DNA from 3 places in the Ruegeria sp. N8 genome. Region 2 is predicted to be linked to each of the others. Evidence: riboswitches for the same ligand, from Rfam matches in the RefSeq annotation. Region 2 holds a riboswitch; each other region holds the start of a gene.
The links. A riboswitch is a leader RNA that binds a small molecule or an ion and turns the genes downstream of it on or off. The one in region 2 is predicted to bind cobalamin.
Positions count from the first base shown of each region.

Region 1: it holds a riboswitch for cobalamin, as region 2 does, so the genes downstream of both, ACR0C5_RS12890 (hypothetical protein) here and ACR0C5_RS03390 (CbtB domain-containing protein) in region 2, are expected to answer to the same signal.
Region 3: it holds a riboswitch for cobalamin, as region 2 does, so the genes downstream of both, ACR0C5_RS11810 (DUF1636 family protein) here and ACR0C5_RS03390 (CbtB domain-containing protein) in region 2, are expected to answer to the same signal.

Region 1 covers NZ_JBQFLQ010000006.1:47,290-52,620, reverse strand. The annotation lists gene ACR0C5_RS12900 (DNA polymerase III subunit gamma/tau) at 1-112, opposite strand, end outside; gene ACR0C5_RS12895 (protein-tyrosine phosphatase family protein) at 251-748, shown strand; gene ACR0C5_RS12890 (hypothetical protein) at 751-1,158, opposite strand; cobalamin riboswitch at 1,243-1,463, opposite strand; gene ACR0C5_RS12885 (alpha/beta hydrolase family protein) at 1,600-2,478, shown strand; RNA gene ffs (signal recognition particle sRNA small type) at 2,473-2,571, opposite strand; gene ACR0C5_RS12875 (bifunctional 2',3'-cyclic-nucleotide 2'-phosphodiesterase/3'-nucleotidase) at 2,611-4,452, opposite strand; gene nudC (NAD(+) diphosphatase) at 4,633-5,331, shown strand, end outside.
Region 2 covers NZ_JBQFLQ010000001.1:665,117-670,447, forward strand. The annotation lists gene cobM (precorrin-4 C(11)-methyltransferase) at 1-103, shown strand, start outside; gene ACR0C5_RS03375 (cobyrinic acid a,c-diamide synthase CobB) at 96-1,424, shown strand; gene cobA (uroporphyrinogen-III C-methyltransferase) at 1,421-2,149, shown strand; gene cobF (precorrin-6A synthase (deacetylating)) at 2,142-2,885, shown strand; cobalamin riboswitch at 2,929-3,134, shown strand; gene ACR0C5_RS03390 (CbtB domain-containing protein) at 3,171-3,335, shown strand; gene ACR0C5_RS03395 (CbtA family protein) at 3,340-4,038, shown strand; gene ACR0C5_RS03400 (hypothetical protein) at 4,105-4,599, shown strand; gene ACR0C5_RS03405 (DUF1636 family protein) at 4,596-4,952, opposite strand; gene ACR0C5_RS03410 (DUF302 domain-containing protein) at 5,080-5,331, shown strand, end outside.
Region 3 covers NZ_JBQFLQ010000005.1:84,399-89,729, reverse strand. The annotation lists gene ACR0C5_RS11830 (ferredoxin-type protein NapF) at 1-223, opposite strand, end outside; gene ACR0C5_RS11825 (FecCD family ABC transporter permease) at 429-1,442, opposite strand; gene ACR0C5_RS11820 (ABC transporter substrate-binding protein) at 1,444-2,391, opposite strand; gene ACR0C5_RS11815 (ABC transporter ATP-binding protein) at 2,388-3,194, opposite strand; gene ACR0C5_RS11810 (DUF1636 family protein) at 3,191-3,535, opposite strand; cobalamin riboswitch at 3,638-3,837, opposite strand; gene ACR0C5_RS11805 (bifunctional enoyl-CoA hydratase/phosphate acetyltransferase) at 4,075-5,331, shown strand, end outside.

The DNA.
Region 1 (5,331 bases), on a different contig from region 2:
ACGCGTTTTTCAGCGTGCGTACCATGGCGTCCTGACCGACTAGATCGGCGAAGGTTTCCGGGCGGTATTTGCGGGCAAGAACCTGATAGGCGGGGCTGGGCGTGTCGGTCATATCTGCTCTGTCGGATTCGGAGTCCGATGCAGCGTAGTGACCCCTGCCGCCCACGTCCACAGCAGCAGCGCAGGAAATTCGATTTGCAAGCAAGGACGCAGGCGATACATCATCGGTGCAGATTGATCGGAACGTGCCATGAATAATTTCGCCATCTATTCCCTGCGACTGGGGCCGGGTCGTCTGGGGATATCTCCGCTGCCCGGCGCGGGAGGTGCCTATGCGGCCGATCTGAAGACGGTGCAGGACTGGCGACCGGATCTGGTGATTTCAATGACCACAAGCTCTGAGATGAAAAACCTGGGAGCGGCGGCGTTCGGTGGCGATCTGGAGCGGCACGGGGTCGAATGGGCTCACCTGCCGGTCCAGGATTTTGGTGCGCCGGATGCGCGGATACAGGCCATTTGGTCCAATGTCAGCCAGCGGGCCCGTGCGCTGCTGTCCGGCGGCGGAGGCGTTTTGGTCCATTGTCGGGGCGGCTGCGGGCGATCGGGTATGGTTGCTTTGCGGTTGATGACGGATAGCGGACTGCCCGCAGATACCGCTTTGCAGATGCTACGGACAGTACGTCCCTGCGCCGTCGAGACCGAGGCGCAGATGGTCTGGGCCACTTCGGCGGCCCGGACGGGCAGCTGAATTCAGGCTGAAAGCTGGTGTTCGGTCGGCGCGGCTGGCTGGGGCGCCGTGGTAACCACTTCCATCATCGCGCAGGGCGGTGTCGGCAAAAGGCTGGCTGCGTGGGCGGTGAAATCTGCTCCGAACAACATATCCGCATAGCGATCCAGCCGCTCGGCCGGAGTGTCGGCGGCCACACCGCAGAACACCCGGATCTGATCGGGTTGGGCGCGAAACCGGGCCGAGCACCCTTCGGCGCAATGGGTCAAGTCGCTGCTGCCTTCGATCTCGAACGCATCGGTTGTTGCCGGACGGGCCGTGGCCATTGCATCCGTCAGGGCGCGTGCCATTCGGGCCAGTGCCGGGCAGGGGGCGCCGGTTTTTTGGCATACCGTCGCGGTGAATTCGTGGGTCTTGGTCTTCCAGATCATGATGCGCCCTCCGCGCGCTGGACGAGGGGCATGGATCAGGTGTGACAGCGTGCTGACGACCTGTCCCGGACACCCCGCCCGAGTTTCGGTTTTCGTTCGATGGCAGGTCTCCTGACTTGCGGGTCGTGGCTTTGCCGACCTTCCCAGCCTGTTGGCCAGTGGTATCTCGGCATTGCTCACCGCTTACAGTTGCGGGGGCAGTCTCGGCCTTGATCCGTTCCGGCAATGCCGGGCAGGATCGCACCGTGTTCCCTTTTCATCCCGCCCCGTGACCGGGGACGAGAACCATCACGCCATCGCTAGCGGTTGAGCGGGCTTCGAGTCAAGCGCCATTGAATCCCGGCGCGACGTTGGGTCAATTTCTCCACGGCTTGACTCTGATGACGGAACAGGGCCGACTGCGCGGGTGAACTAAACAGTTTAGAGCATGAGGCGCGGGCGATGTTGGACAATACGCATCCTGTTTTGACCGAAGATGTCCAGTTTCCGTCCGGTCCGGCGATGCTGTCGGGGCGGCTCTATCTGCCTGCTCTGCCTCCCAAGACAGTTGTGATGATCCATGCAGCGACCGGCGTGCCCCGCGACTATTATCAGCATTTTGCCCATTGGCTGGCGGCCGAGCAGGGTATGGCTTGTCTGACCTATGACTATCGGGATTTCGGCCATTCGCTGACCGGCCGATTGCAGGACTCGCAGGTAACTATGGCGGACTGGGCGCTGGTCGACATGCCCGCCGCCCGCGCGGAAATGCGCAGACGCTTCCCGGACGCGGAACAATGGAGCATCGGCCATTCCGTTGGCGGAATGTTGGGCCCGGTTCAGCCGGATATCGCGCAGATTGACCGCATGATCTGTGTTTGCTCCGGGCTTGTCACTCTGTCTGATCACCCGTGGCCGTACAAGGCGCTGGCGGGGTTGTTCTGGTATGGCCATGCACCGTTGGTTGTCAAAGCGGCGGGGTATTTGCCGGGCAGGGCTTTGGGCTTTGGGGCTGACCTGCCCGCGCGGGTCTACTGGCAGTGGCGTAAATGGTGCACGGCACCGACGAACTACCTGCCCGATTTGGGCAAGACCCTGCCCGAGGCGCACTGGGCAGGGCAGGGAGTGCCGGTCGATCTGATCGCATTCGACGACGATCAGGTGGTGCCGCCCAAAGCGGTGTGGCGTCTGGCCGAGCTTTATGGCCCGAATGCGCGGCGTAGGTTGTTGTCACTGTCAGATTTCGGGGTGAAAGAGATCGGGCATATCGGCGTGTTCGCCCGTCGCAACGCAGCGGTCTGGCCGCAGCTTATTGCCCAGGATCATGTGGTAGATAAGTGAGAGGTTGGACATCGACCCAAGCGGGGCTCGTTGTGGCTGCTTCCTTCCGGACCTGACCAGGTTGGCGAGGCGCTCGCCCGCGCCAACCTCTCAGCACGCGATATAGGCAAGTGCGGGACAAATGACAACCCGTCAGAGCGTCAAATGGATCAGCAGAAAACCGGCCTCGTCCTCTCCAGCGATGTTGGGTACAAATTCGGCGATGTCGTCCAGATGCTGCCAGGCCTTGTGGCCTGTACGCAGAACCGCCAACGCCCCGGCCACGGGGGACAGACGGAACGGACGCTCGAACACGGTGCCGGAATGAGGCCCGGCAGCCACGTAGTTTTTGACCAGATCTTGTAGGGGCAGAAACGGCAGCGGAACGCGCGTCGCCCGCCCGGCAAAGGGGAAGTGCCCACCGCCATTTGCGCGGTAATTATTCAACGCCACCACAAAGGTCTGCTCTGCATCCAAGGGTTGGCCTTCGAAACGAATCTCGCGGACGCGGCGGGCCGATGGGTGCAAAAGTGCCCCATCTGCGCCAAACCGAGCGGGCTGGCTAAGGTCGATCCGGTATGTCAGCCCATGCAGGACGTCAAAATTATGCCCCGCGCGGTCCGAGGCCAGCAGATCGCATCGTTGGCCGGGGATCATCCTGTTAAAGACGCCTGCGGACATTTCCAGCCAGTCTTCGATTTGCGAACCGGTGACGGCGACGGCCATCATCTCATCGGGAAAGACGTTCAAGTCCGTCACATGGCGCAGGCAGATTTCCCCGGCCGGGACGTCGGTAAAGAACCGAGGCCCGGCACGCCCGCCGAATTTCGACGGGGACACGGCAGACAGGATTGGGCAGTCCCGATAGTCCGTATCCTTCAAAAAAGGTCGCAACCCGGCGGTTTGAGCGGCGGCCACGAAAGCCAAGCCCCGGTCATAGCCGCAAAAGCTGAAATAGCTGTGCATGTGCTGCTGTACCTGTCCCACAGGTTCGGCCACCCGCCGCCGCGTCTCGGCGTGACCGGTGGCAAGTAGCTGCGTCAGTGCGGCGTCTTCATCTGACGCTTCTGTCGAAACCGAACGCACCTGCGCGTGTCCATGAAGTACCTGCCATTGGTCGTCCAGTGATGTGCCGAGGGTCAGGTCGATGACGCCCAGATATGACCCCGCCGCACCGGGCATCACGACGGGGGTGCTGTGCACCAGCCCGCGATCAACGTCGATATAGCCGCTGTATTCTTGTTCAGGGCTGGGAAAAACCATATGGGAATGCCCGCCCGCAATGGCGTCGATCCCGTCGATGGCGGCCAATGGTACCAACGCGTTTTCCATGCCGGGCGTGTCTTGCGCCGGACCGAACCCCGTATGCGCCAGCGCCACAACGATATCGCAGCCCAGTTCGTGCAGTTCAGCGACTTTGCGGCGCGCGCAGTCAAGGATGTCGCCGATCTGGACCGCACCTGCCAGCTTGTGCGCCTCCCATTTTGCGGTCTGGGGTGGCAGGACCGATAATATGCCGATTGCAAGCTCGTGCGCGTGCCCTTGGATATCGACCTGACGCCTGACAATCGTGTGCTCCTGCCAGACCTGCGGGCTGGTGGATTTGTGCGCATTGCTGCACAGAACAGGGCAGGGGGCGTGCCGCATGATCCGGTCCAGCACGTCCAGACCAAAGCCGAAATCGTGATTGCCCAGCCCAATGGCATCATAGCCCAGAAGGTCGAAGGCCTGCATCAGAACATGGCGCTCGGGGTGTTGAGCCACGGCCCAGTCGCCCAGCGGTGTGCCCTGGACCGAGTCGCCATTGTCCACCAGCAGAACCAACCCGTCCTGTACCTCGCTTCGGGCCTTGCGGATCAGGTCGGCGGTCCGGGTCAGGCCAATCGTCGGTTCGTGCCTGTCAGTGTAATAGTCATATGCCGTCAGATTCATATGCAGATCGGACGTGGCCAGAATCCGCAGTTGGACGGTTTGAGAGGAAGGAAAAGTCGGCACTACTCTACTTTAGGCAGTTTTATATTAATCATTTTCAACAAAAAGAGTGTTGCGTGCAATTTTCAAGGCGGACCTGCGGTCTTTCAGCGGCAGCGGGTGTTTTTTCGGAGTTCCATGAATACCCATTGCAACCCCAGAACCATCGTGGCAGCCCTATGCGCACAATCTGGGGGGCATGCAATGAAGAATGCAGAGTTTGTGACGTTCGGCGGATCAGGGCTGGACCGTGCGGCGCATATTCGGGGCGATGCCGACGCGCTGGCTGGCCTGGTGGCGGACCCGAATGCCAAATGCCTGCTGATATGGCGCGGCAAACCCCTTGTAGAGGGTGAGGCTTCGGATCGGTTGGGTCTGATCCCGGTGTCTCATGCGCTGGTCGAAAACGGACCGGGCGGAGTTGCGGATGGGCTGATTTTTCTGGGCCTGTCGGATGGTGTCCCGGTCTTTGCTGCCGATATCTCGAATTGGGAGCCTGACGGGCAGGATTTGTCCGAAGTAGGTGGTTTCGTGGATGGTTCGGAACAGCAGCATCCTGACCTGCCAGACGGGTTCGTATTTGCCGAACTGCGCCGGATCATGACATGGCTGTCCCCGCGTGATGCCGAGCTTGCGGCGACCGCCAAGGCGGTGATCGGCTGGCACGAAACCCATAAATTCTGCGCCCGCTGCGGCGCGGCCAGCGCGATGACGCAGGCCGGATGGCAACGAAGCTGCCCCACGTGCAGCGGCCAGCATTTTCCGCGCACGGACCCGGTGGTGATCATGCTGATCACCCATGGGGACTCGGTACTTATGGGGCGGTCTCCGGGTTGGCCCGAGGGGATGTATTCGCTGCTGGCGGGTTTTGTCGAACCCGGCGAAACGCTCGAAGCTGCTGTG
Region 2 (5,331 bases):
AGGGTTCGACGAAAGCTGTCTGTATTCCAAGGATTACGACCGCCGCTATCGCCCGCAAAGCGCCGACAGCCCGTGGTCCAGCTGGAGCCCCGAGGATGAATGACGCGATGACTAACCCTCCGGGCCTTCTGATTTCTGCACCGTCCTCGGGCACCGGCAAGACCACGGTCATGCTGGGCTTATTACGTGCGCTGGCCGAGGATGGGCTGACCGTTCAGCCTTTTAAAAGCGGACCAGATTATATCGACCCGGCCTTTCACCGGGCGGCTGCGGGGCGTGCCTCGTTCAATTTGGACAGCTGGGCCATGGGAGAGCCTCTGTTGGACGCCATTTCTGCACAGGCCGAAGGCGCGGATATCGTGGTCGCCGAGGGCTCAATGGGGCTGTACGACGGCGTCGCCAAGCCCGGTGAACTGGGTCATGGGTCCAGTGCGGAAACCGCGTTACGGATGGGTTGGCCGGTGGTGCTGGTGCTGGATGTGGGCGGTCAGGCGCAATCGGCGGCGGCGACGGCCCTGGGCTTCAAAATGTATAACCCCGATCTGCCCTTTGCGGGCGTGATTCTAAACCGCTGCGCCAGCCCCCGGCACAAGCGGTTGACGCGGTTGGGAATGGAACGCGCGGGCCTGCCGGTTCTGGGCGTGCTGCCCCGTCGTGGAGACCTGACCCTGCCCGAGCGGCATCTGGGCCTGATCCAGGCCGTTGAACATCCCGATCTGGAAAGCGCAATTGTGGGCTATGCCGCGTTTCTGCGCGAACATGTCGATCTTGAGGCGATCAAGCGGGCGGCGTCCTCAGGCCCGAATGGGCCATCGTCCGCCGCGCTGCCGCGCCCTCCTGCACAACGGATCGCGCTGGCCCGCGATGCGGCGTTTTCGTTTACCTATCCGCATTTGCTGGAAGGCTGGCGCGCGGCTGGGGCCGAGGTGCTGCCGTTCTCGCCCTTGGCCAATGAAGCCCCTGCGGCGGATGCCGATCTGGTTTGGTTGCCGGGCGGATATCCTGAGCTGCACGCAGGCATTCTGGCCGCCGCATCCGACTTTCAGGAAGGGTTGCGGAACCACGCGCAAACCAAGCCCGTGCATGGAGAATGCGGGGGTTATATGGCGCTGGGACAGGCTCTGATCGACAAAGAGGGTGTCTCGCATCAGATGGCCGGGTTGTTGGGGCTGGTGACGTCCTATGAAAAGCGCAAGTTCAATCTGGGCTATCGTCGCGCCGAACTGCTGGCCCCGATGCCCGGCTTTGCCGTAGGCACGGGCCTGCGGGGGCATGAGTTCCACTATTCCTCAATCATCGAGCAACCTGACGCGCCTTTGGCCCGTGTGTTTGACGCAGAAGGGGCCGAAGGGCCGCAGACCGGATCGGTGCGTGGCAACGTGACCGGCACGTTCTTTCACCTGATCGCGGAGGCCTCAGTATGAGTGGGTTTGTCTCGTTCATCGGCTCAGGTCCGGGCGATCCGGAATTGCTGACGCTCAAGGCCGTAGATCGGATGCAAAAGGCGGATGCGGTGCTGTTTGATGACCTCAGCAGCGGGCCGATCTTAACCCATGCGCGCGAGGATGCCGATCTGGTGGGCGTGGGCAAACGGGCGGGTCGCCCCTCGCCCAAGCAGGACCATGTCAGCCGGTTGTTGGTGGATTACGCCCTGACCGGGCAGCGGGTCGTGCGGTTGAAATCCGGCGATGGCGGCATGTTTGGACGTCTGGAAGAAGAACTGGTTGCCCTGCGCGCGGCTGGGATCGAATACGAGATCATCCCCGGCATCCCCTCAGCTGTAGCGGCGGCGGCGGCGGCTGGCATCCCGCTGACCCGTAGGCTAACCGCGCGACGGGTGCAGTTTGTCACCGGCCATGATGTCAGCGGCAAACTGCCCGAGGACCTGAACCTGCCCGCGCTGGCCGACCCGGATGCGACCACCGTCGTCTTCATGGGCAAGCGCACCTTTCCTCTGCTGGTCGAAACGCTGCACGCACATGGCCTGCCGCTGGAAACGCCAGCACTGATGGCCGAATCCGTCTCGACCCCCGAGCAGAAGCTGCATCGCAGTACTGTAGGCGCGCTGTCCAATAAACTGGCGGACGAGATAGGCACCGCCCCGGCGCTGATCCTTTACGGCCCGCTGGCAGAGTTTGACGATGTTTGACCTGACCTTGATCGGCATCGGCACCGGGAACCCTGACCACGTGACCTTTCAGGGCGCGCAGGCGATCCGCTCGGCGGACCTGATCCTGATCCCCCGCAAGGGCGAGAATAAGGCCGATCTGGCCGGGCTGCGCGAAAAGATCATTGCGCAGGTGACCGACACGCCGCCGCAGATCGCCTATTTCGACATCCCCAAGCGCCGGTCCGACGACGGATATCTGCGCGGGGTGGATGAATGGCACGACGCGATTGTATTGCGCTGGAGCGAGGCAATCGCCGCCCATCCTGGAGCACGACATGTAGCTCTACTGATCTGGGGCGATCCGTCGCTTTATGACAGTTCACTGCGGATTGCAGAGCGGCTGGACCCTCAACCGACGACGCGGGTGATCCCTGGCATTACAGCGCTGCAGGCGTTGACGGCTGCCCACGTGATTCCGATCAACGATCTGGGTGCCCCCTACATCGTGACCACGGGGCGGCGGATTCGCGACGAAGGGTGGCCGGACGGTGCGTCAAACGTGGCGGTAATGCTGGATGGTGAGTGCTCGTTCCAACATCTTCAGATGGCAGATTATGACATCTGGTGGGGGGCGTACGTGGGCATGAAAGAGGAAATTCTGATCAAGGGGCCCTTGGCTGAGGTTGCGCAGCAGATTCTGGACACCCGTGCAGCTGCGCGCGCCGATCACGGGTGGATCATGGATATTTATCTTCTCAAAAAGTGCGTGAACTGACCAAATTGGTCGCGAATGGTGATTGCGCCACGCGGGTTTTGAAGGCTAGATGAACCCGTCTGGTCCCGTCGTTCACAGCGACGAGCTAAGAGGGAATGTGGTGCGATCCGAGTTGATCCAATCCACAGCCGCCCCCGCGACTGTAAGCGGTGAGTCTTGCTCAACCAGCCACTCCTGAATTTTCAGGGGGAAGGCGAGCACAGGCCCTGACCCGCAAGCCAGGAGACCTGCCAGGCGTGATTTGAAACACCGGCCGTCGGGTGCGACGGCACAGGAGAATTGAAAATGACAACACAAACACAAACCGCCTCGCGCGCTGGTATCCTGCCGGTCATGTTCGCTGTGGTTCTGGGTCTTGGCATCATTTCGGTGACTGGCCACGTTCAGGCCGCTGCCCTGCATGACGCAGCCCATGACGTGCGTCACGCAACCGGCTTCCCCTGCCACTAAACCCATGTTTAGCCGTATCCTGACCAGCGCGTTGTTCGCTGGTGCTGCAGCGGGGCTGATTGCCGCCTTGCTGCAGTTGGTCTTTGTGCAACCTGTGTTGCTGCACGCGGAACTGTATGAATCAGGCGAATTGGTCCATTTCGGCGGTGACGTCGTAAGTGCTCACCCCGAGCTGCCGGGAATGTTCTCAGACCTGTTCCGCGATGCGCTGAGCGTCATTTTCACGATGCTTATCTATACCGGTTACGCGCTGATGATGATTGCGCTGATGTCCGTGGCTGAGGGCAACGGCCACAAGATTGACGGGCGCACCGGCGTTTTGTGGGGGCTTGCGGGGTTCGTTGCCGTGCACCTCGCACCCGGATTCTCGCTCGCGCCAGAAGTGCCCGGCGTGGCAGCAGCCGATGTCGCTGCGCGTCAAATCTGGTGGTTTGCGACCGTCGCAGCAGCAGGTGTTGCCATGTGGCTGATTGCCTTTGGCGGCACCCTGATCAGCTATGTGATCGCAGCCGCTCTGCTGTTGGCCCCACATCTGATCGGCGCGCCCGAGCCGGACGTGTTCACCGGCCCCGTTCCGACCGAGATCGGCGCGCTGTTTGCCGCACGCGCTTTTGGCATCGGACTGGTAGCCTGGGTTCTGGTCGGGGCATTCGCCGGGTACTTCTGGCGATATGAAAGCCAGCGTGCCGAAGCTGCGGCCTGACAAGCACGCTTATGAACACGCCGAGACCAGCTCGGCGTGTTTGCTACTACCATCAAGGAACATAAAATGGCACGCTCACTTGCCCTGTTTGCAATCGGCATAGTTTTTGGCAGTGGTGCAGGATTTGTGGTTGCGGCTGCAAATGGCGTTACTTTCGACGGCCATGACCATGGCGATCCTGCACATCACAGTTCATCTCACGCCGAGGCAGCCGCACACGATCATTCGACTGCCATCAACCTGCCTGCTGGCGCTGATGCTCCGGGGCTTGAGATCGCTCTTACGCCCGATCCTATGGCGGGTTGGAACCTGCATGTCATGCCGCAGAACTTTCGGTTCTCACCACAAAATGCCTCAAAGACCGATGTCGACGGCGAGGGGCATGCACATGTCTACGTAAATGGAGAGAAACTGGCCCGGCTGTACGGTAACTGGATGCATATCGACCATCTGCCGCAGGGCGAAGTCGAAGTCTCGGTCTCTCTGAACGCAAACAGCCACAGCCCGCTGATGGTCGACAACATCCCCGTCAGCGCGGCGGTCACACTACAGGTCGACTAAAGCGCCGGGATACGCGCCCGCAAACACATCCGGAGCCGCCCGCAAGGCCGGGCGTCTTCGATCCAGCCTTTGGGGCTTTCCAGATAGGTCCGGCAGGTCGCCACGATATCATCGGCGTCCGAAGCGACATCGACCCCTGAAAACACATATGTCGCCCCGCCATCGGCCTGCAGCGCGATGGCCACGGGTTCTGCACATCCGCTGAAACAGGCGTGCTGATCGACCGAAACCCGCCCCTCAATCCCCGCGCGGGTCAGGGCGGATTCGACAGCTTTGACCTCGGCTCCGCAATCGCGGGCACCGGCACAGGACGAACATATCAACAGGCGCATCTGATCCAATTCGGAACTCATCGGGTGGCATTTGCCTGTTTCTGAGGGTTTCCAACCGCAGGCGCAATCGAGAAAACGCACAAGATTGTGAGTGCGCCCTGTCCCGCTTTCTGGCATCACTGTCGCAACCCCGAAACAGGAGGCCCAGATGAAAGCCCTTTGGACTGCGATTGCCCTGATTGCGACCCCTGCTTTGTCAGACGAGCCCCTGTCGGGCTGGGCCAGCTACGCAACCGACAAAAGTTACGACGCGTTGGTTGCCGACACCAAGGATGCCATCAAAGCCAATGGTCTGATCGTCGTCACGCAGGCAGGCCCGACCAACGCCGCCGCATCGCGCGGGATCACTATCCCCGGCAATCGGGTCATTGGTGCCTTCAACAACGACTATGCGGTGCGC
Region 3 (5,331 bases), on a different contig from region 2:
AGTCACCGCAAAAAGTGCAGGGATTGTCTGAGGGTTGAAAAACAGGAAAGCCGTCCGCAGCGATTGCAATCACGTCCTCAGGACAAACCGAGGCGCAATCGCCGCATTTCGTGCAGTGCTTCAGAAAGTCAGGCCCGACCGATCCCGGAGGTCTGGCTGTCACACCGTCCTCATCGTGAAATCTCGCGCTCAGGAAGGCGCGCCGGGTAGTCACTTGGCCCATTCTCAAAGACCTGGCTTTGCTAGATTCTGTTCGTCGCTATTCCCGATTAACGGCTTCGTTCAGCGCCGGATTTGATATTGATCAATTTCTTGGCAGTTTTTGCATGGAACTTAAAAAAATATGCATGCAAAAAATCTGTTTTGTCAAATTGTTGCAGGTGCGCTGACAGCTCGGCAAGCGTCGGGACTGACAAAGACAAGCCAATTTATCTTTTGGGCTTCGCCGTTCTGAGCAGCAGAATGAAAACGAAAATTGACCCCAGTGAGGTCGTCACAATTCCGACCGGCAGTTCTTGCGGGGCAAGCATCAGGCGGCTGAGGATATCGGACCCGGTCAGCAGTACCGCGCCAACCACGGCTGCCGTCGGGACAAGGTGATTGTGCAAAGGACCAGCGATGCCGCGCGCAATATGTGGAACCATCAGGCCAACAAAGCCGATCACTCCGGCGACCGAAACAAAAACGGCGGTCGCGAGCGCTGCAACAAAGAACATTTTGAACCGTAGCGACTGAACCGGAACGCCCAGTGTTGTTGCCGTGACATCTCCGGTCAGCAGCGCATCCAGCCAGCGGCTACGATAGAGGGCATAGGCCAGAATAAGCGCCAGCCCGGCGCAAACCAGCGGGAAGGTTTCCCATCGCGCCAGACCCAAACCGCCAAGCATCCAGAAGATGACGGAATGGGCAGCACGGTTGTCGCCTGCGAAAATCAGGTAATTGGTTAGGGCTGAGAACAGGAAGGACACCGCAAGCCCGGCTAGAATCAATTTCTCAGGCGCGCTCGTCCGCAATCCGTGTACCAAAGCCAGCACGATGCCAGAGGCCACCAGCCCTCCGCAAAACGCCGCCAGCGGCAAGGTCCAGAACCCCAAAATGTCCCCGGTTACGGTGATGACGAACACAGCACCCGCTGCAGCGCCCGAAGACAGCCCGAACAGAAACGGGTCGGCCAGATCGTTCCGCGTGGTTGTCTGCAAGACAACTCCGACAATCCCCAAACCAGCGCCGATCACGGCCGCAAACAGCGCGCGGGGCAGGCGCAGGTCAAAGACGATACGGTGCAGGGGCGACACGTCTCCATCCACAAGGCCTGTGCCCAGCAATATGGCCTTGAATGTATCGGACAGAGGGATGGATGTGGTTCCGTAGATTGTTGAAACCAGAAGAAGGGCGGCCAGAATGACCGCCCCCACCAAAAGTGTCAGCCCGAGACGGCCCAAATTAGTTCAGGCCCTTATGCATGGCCTGTGCCATTTTCGAGATCGCCTGAATGTTCGCGGGTCCCGGCGTTAGTTCTTCGTACCGCAGACCGATCCAGCGCTCGTTTTTGACCGCATCGGTTTGCGACATCACCGGGTGCTCTTGCAGGAATTTGAACGTATCCGCCGCGCCGTTTCCGGTTTGATAGTCCAACAGCACCAGGAACTCGGGGTTCGCGGCGGCCACGGCCTCCCAAGAGCTACGGCCCCAGCTTGTATCCATGTCATAGGTCACGTTCTGACCGCCCGCAGCGGCAATCATCGCATCAGGGATGGCGTATTTTCCGGCGGTGAAGGGCGCATCAGCGGGCCCGTCCAGCAGGAACACGCGCGGTTTTGGCAGATCGGCGGTTTTCGCCTCAATCGCGGCCAGCTCGTCTTTCCAGCCTGAAACCAACGCTTCGGCCTTGTCTTCAACATGCATGACCTTGCCCAGACGCAGGACATCGTCAAACAGCAGGTCCATGCTGGCCTTGGGGCGGTCCTTATGCAGGTGAACGCAGCTTTCCGACAGGATCATAGTCTTGATCCCGAAGGGCGCCAGCGTTTCCGGTGTCACATCACCGCCGGGCCGCATTCCGTAGTACCAACCGGCAAAGAACAGGTCGGGTTCAACGGCCACCAGGTTCTCGACCGTCGGATATTTCGGGGCCAGTTCAGGGATATCGCCGCGCAGCGAGTCGAACTCGGGGCTGGTTTTGTACCAGCCGGTAATCCCGGTCAGGCCGACGATCTTGTCTTGTAGACCCAGTGCAAAGGCCATGTCGGTCATGTTCATGTCATGCACGACCAGACGCTCGGGCTGGGTTTCAAACACCAGCGGTTCGCCGCAATTGTCGACGGTAACTTCATGCGCGGCGGCACCGCCCGCCATGGCTGTAACCAGCGCCACGGACAAGATGTGTTTCATTCGGAAATGCTCCTAACAGGGTTGGAAACTGAGGTTTTTCGGATGTCCAGCGCCGGGATCAAGCGGCCCTCGTGCTGGAAAAACAGGTAATCGACACCGAACGTGTCACGCACGCGGTCGGTGGTCAGCACGTCGGCCACAGGTCCGAACCCGGTAAGACGGGTGGATTTCATCAGCGCGACATGCGTCGCAAATTCCGGGATCATGACCAGATCGTGGACGATCATCACCACTGTGATTCCCAGCCCGGCCACCAGTGACAACATCCGCCCCTTGGCGTCCGGGTCCAGATGGTTGGTGGGCTCGTCCAGAAACAGCAGTGCCGGGTTTTGTGCCAATGCCCGCGCGATATGGGCGCGCTGCCGTTCCCCGCCCGACAGAACCGCCATGCGCTTGTCGGCCAGATCGTTCAGGCTGGTCAGGTCCAAAATTCGCGCAAGATCGGCGGCAAGGGCCTCGGCGGAGCGGTCGGCCCGGATCGGGATCTGTCCCAGCGCTACATACTCGCGCAAGGAGAGCCGCCCGTCGGGATATTCCTGCTGGCTGACAACAGCGATCATCCGCGCACGCTCGGTCGCCGACATGCTGCGCAAATTTCGCCCCTTGAACAATACATTGCCGTCCGAAGGATGCTCGGACCCGCATAGAAGGTTCATCAGCGTTGTCTTGCCCGCGCCGTTGGGCCCGGCGATGGCCAGAACCGCGCCTTCGTGAAGCGCAAAGGTGATGTCCTGAAGCAGAACTTCGCCGTGATAGGCGTGATAACCGACGCCGTTGACCTGAAGGAACGCATGTTCGGTCATGTGGCCCCCGTCGCCAAGGGCGGCATCCGCGACAAGGTCTTGTGCAACAGCGCCTCGGGGCGATCCGTTGCCTTGGTCCAACCTGTGGAACTGTTTTGGTATTGCCGCGCGAAAGCGGCCAAAGCGTCGATATCGGCCGAGGTTTGAATTTCGCCAAACAGATATTGTGCCTTCGCACCCGCCTGAAATCCAACGGTCAGTGGGTGATCGCAACCGGCCATACACTCAATCATCCGTGTGCCGTAGCCCTCGGGCAGGCGCTCTCGCAGGGCCTCGGCAATCGATTGCGCCGCCTCTGCCCCTTGGCAGGTCGTGCAGATCAGCACCACATGATCCGTCATGCTCCGCCCCACCTGCATGCCAGACGGGCAGGGAGAGGAACGGTTCTGATGACATCGGGTCGATGTGACATTGAGCCTCTTTCCAGGACACCCCGCCCCGGTTTGGTTGCGTTTGAGATGGCAGGTCTCCTGACTCGCGGGTCTGTGCTTGGCCACCCTTCCCGACCTGATCCGGCCAGTGGGATATTGGCGTCGCTCACCGCCTACAGTTGCGGGGGCAGTTACGGATTTGGTCTGCACCTTACCGTATTCCCTTTTCATCCCGCGCGTGCAGCATCGGGAACCATCGTAGCGTCACTGCCTCAGATCAGAGCATGGGTCAATATGGATTCCGCAACGTTCCGGTGAAGACAGCGCAAAGGATATTGCTGCTCAGTGGGCAATCAGTTATGCTGCGACGCAGCAAAATTTGAAAGCCGAGGCTACGTTTTGCGGGCTCAAGGGTGCTGGACGTACCATTGTGACCCCGAACTGACCTGCATCAATTAAACCCGCGACCCAAGTCGGTAAGACGTCCGAAAAACCAAAGTTGGCACGCTATGAAAATCCAGGAAAATAAAACCTTCGAGCAGCTCAAGGTTGGCGACGCGGCACAACTGACCCGCTTGTGCACGGTTGACGACCTTTATGCTTTTGCCTCGGCCTCGGGCGATCACAATCCGCTGCATCTGGCAACCTATGACGGGGATGGCGACGGCCTTGCCGAAGCCGTCGCACCCGCGCTGTGGCCCGCCGGTCTGGTCGCAGCCGTGCTGGGAAACTACATGCCCGGCGCCGGAACGCAGACTCGCCGCGCGGATTTGGCCTTCCACCTCCGGGTGCTTGCGGGTGAAGAACTGACTGCCTTTGTCGCTGTTGAGGAAAAGCGCGACGATGGTGATCTGCTCTGCTCAGCCGAAGTGCGACGGGTCGTTGACAATGCACTGGTTCTCAGCGGCACCGTTCAGGTCACACCGCCTTCGACGCATATGGAGTTCGACTCGGTCGAGGTCCCTGGCCTGATCGTGCAGCGGCACCGCCATTTCGACGCGCTGTTGGAAAAAGCGCGCCCACTAGAGCCGATGCCAACCGCCGTTGTTGCGCCAGAAGAGCCCAACTCTCTGAGCGGCGCGTTGCTGGGGCATGCCAATCATATTATTTCGCCGATCCTCGTCGGGGACCCCGATAAAATCGCCGCTGCTGCCGCTGAGCTGGGGGCCGACTTGTCTGGCATCGAAATTGTCGAGGCCCGCAGCCACGGCATCGCCGCGCACCGTGCCGTGGATCTTGTAGTCGACGGACGCGCGCAGACCCTGATGAAGGGGTATCTGCATACCAATGAGTTGCTGCACGCGGTTTTGCGTCGTGAAAAAGGGCTGCGCACAGGGCGGCGACTGTCACATGTGTTCGTAATGGATGTTCCGGGCATGTCGCGCCCGATCATGGTGACGGATGCGGCGGTGAATATTGCGCCTGATTTGGAAACCAAGGCGGATATCGTGCAAAACGCGATTCACCTGGCACATTCTTTGGGAATCGAACAGCCCAAGGTCGGCGTGTTGTCGGCGGTTGAGACGATCAACCCGCATATGCCGTCATCGGTCGATGCGGCCTTGCTGTCGAAAATGGCCGAGCGCGGTCAGATCACCGGCGGGTTGGTCGATGGGCCGCTGGCGATGGACAATGCGGTTGATCTGAACGCCGCCCGTACCAAAGGGATCACGTCAGAGGTTGCCGGTGCTGCCGATATTCTGGTCGCGCCTAATATTGAGGCCGGGAATATGGTGGCAAAACAGTTGACCTTCATCTCTCATGCC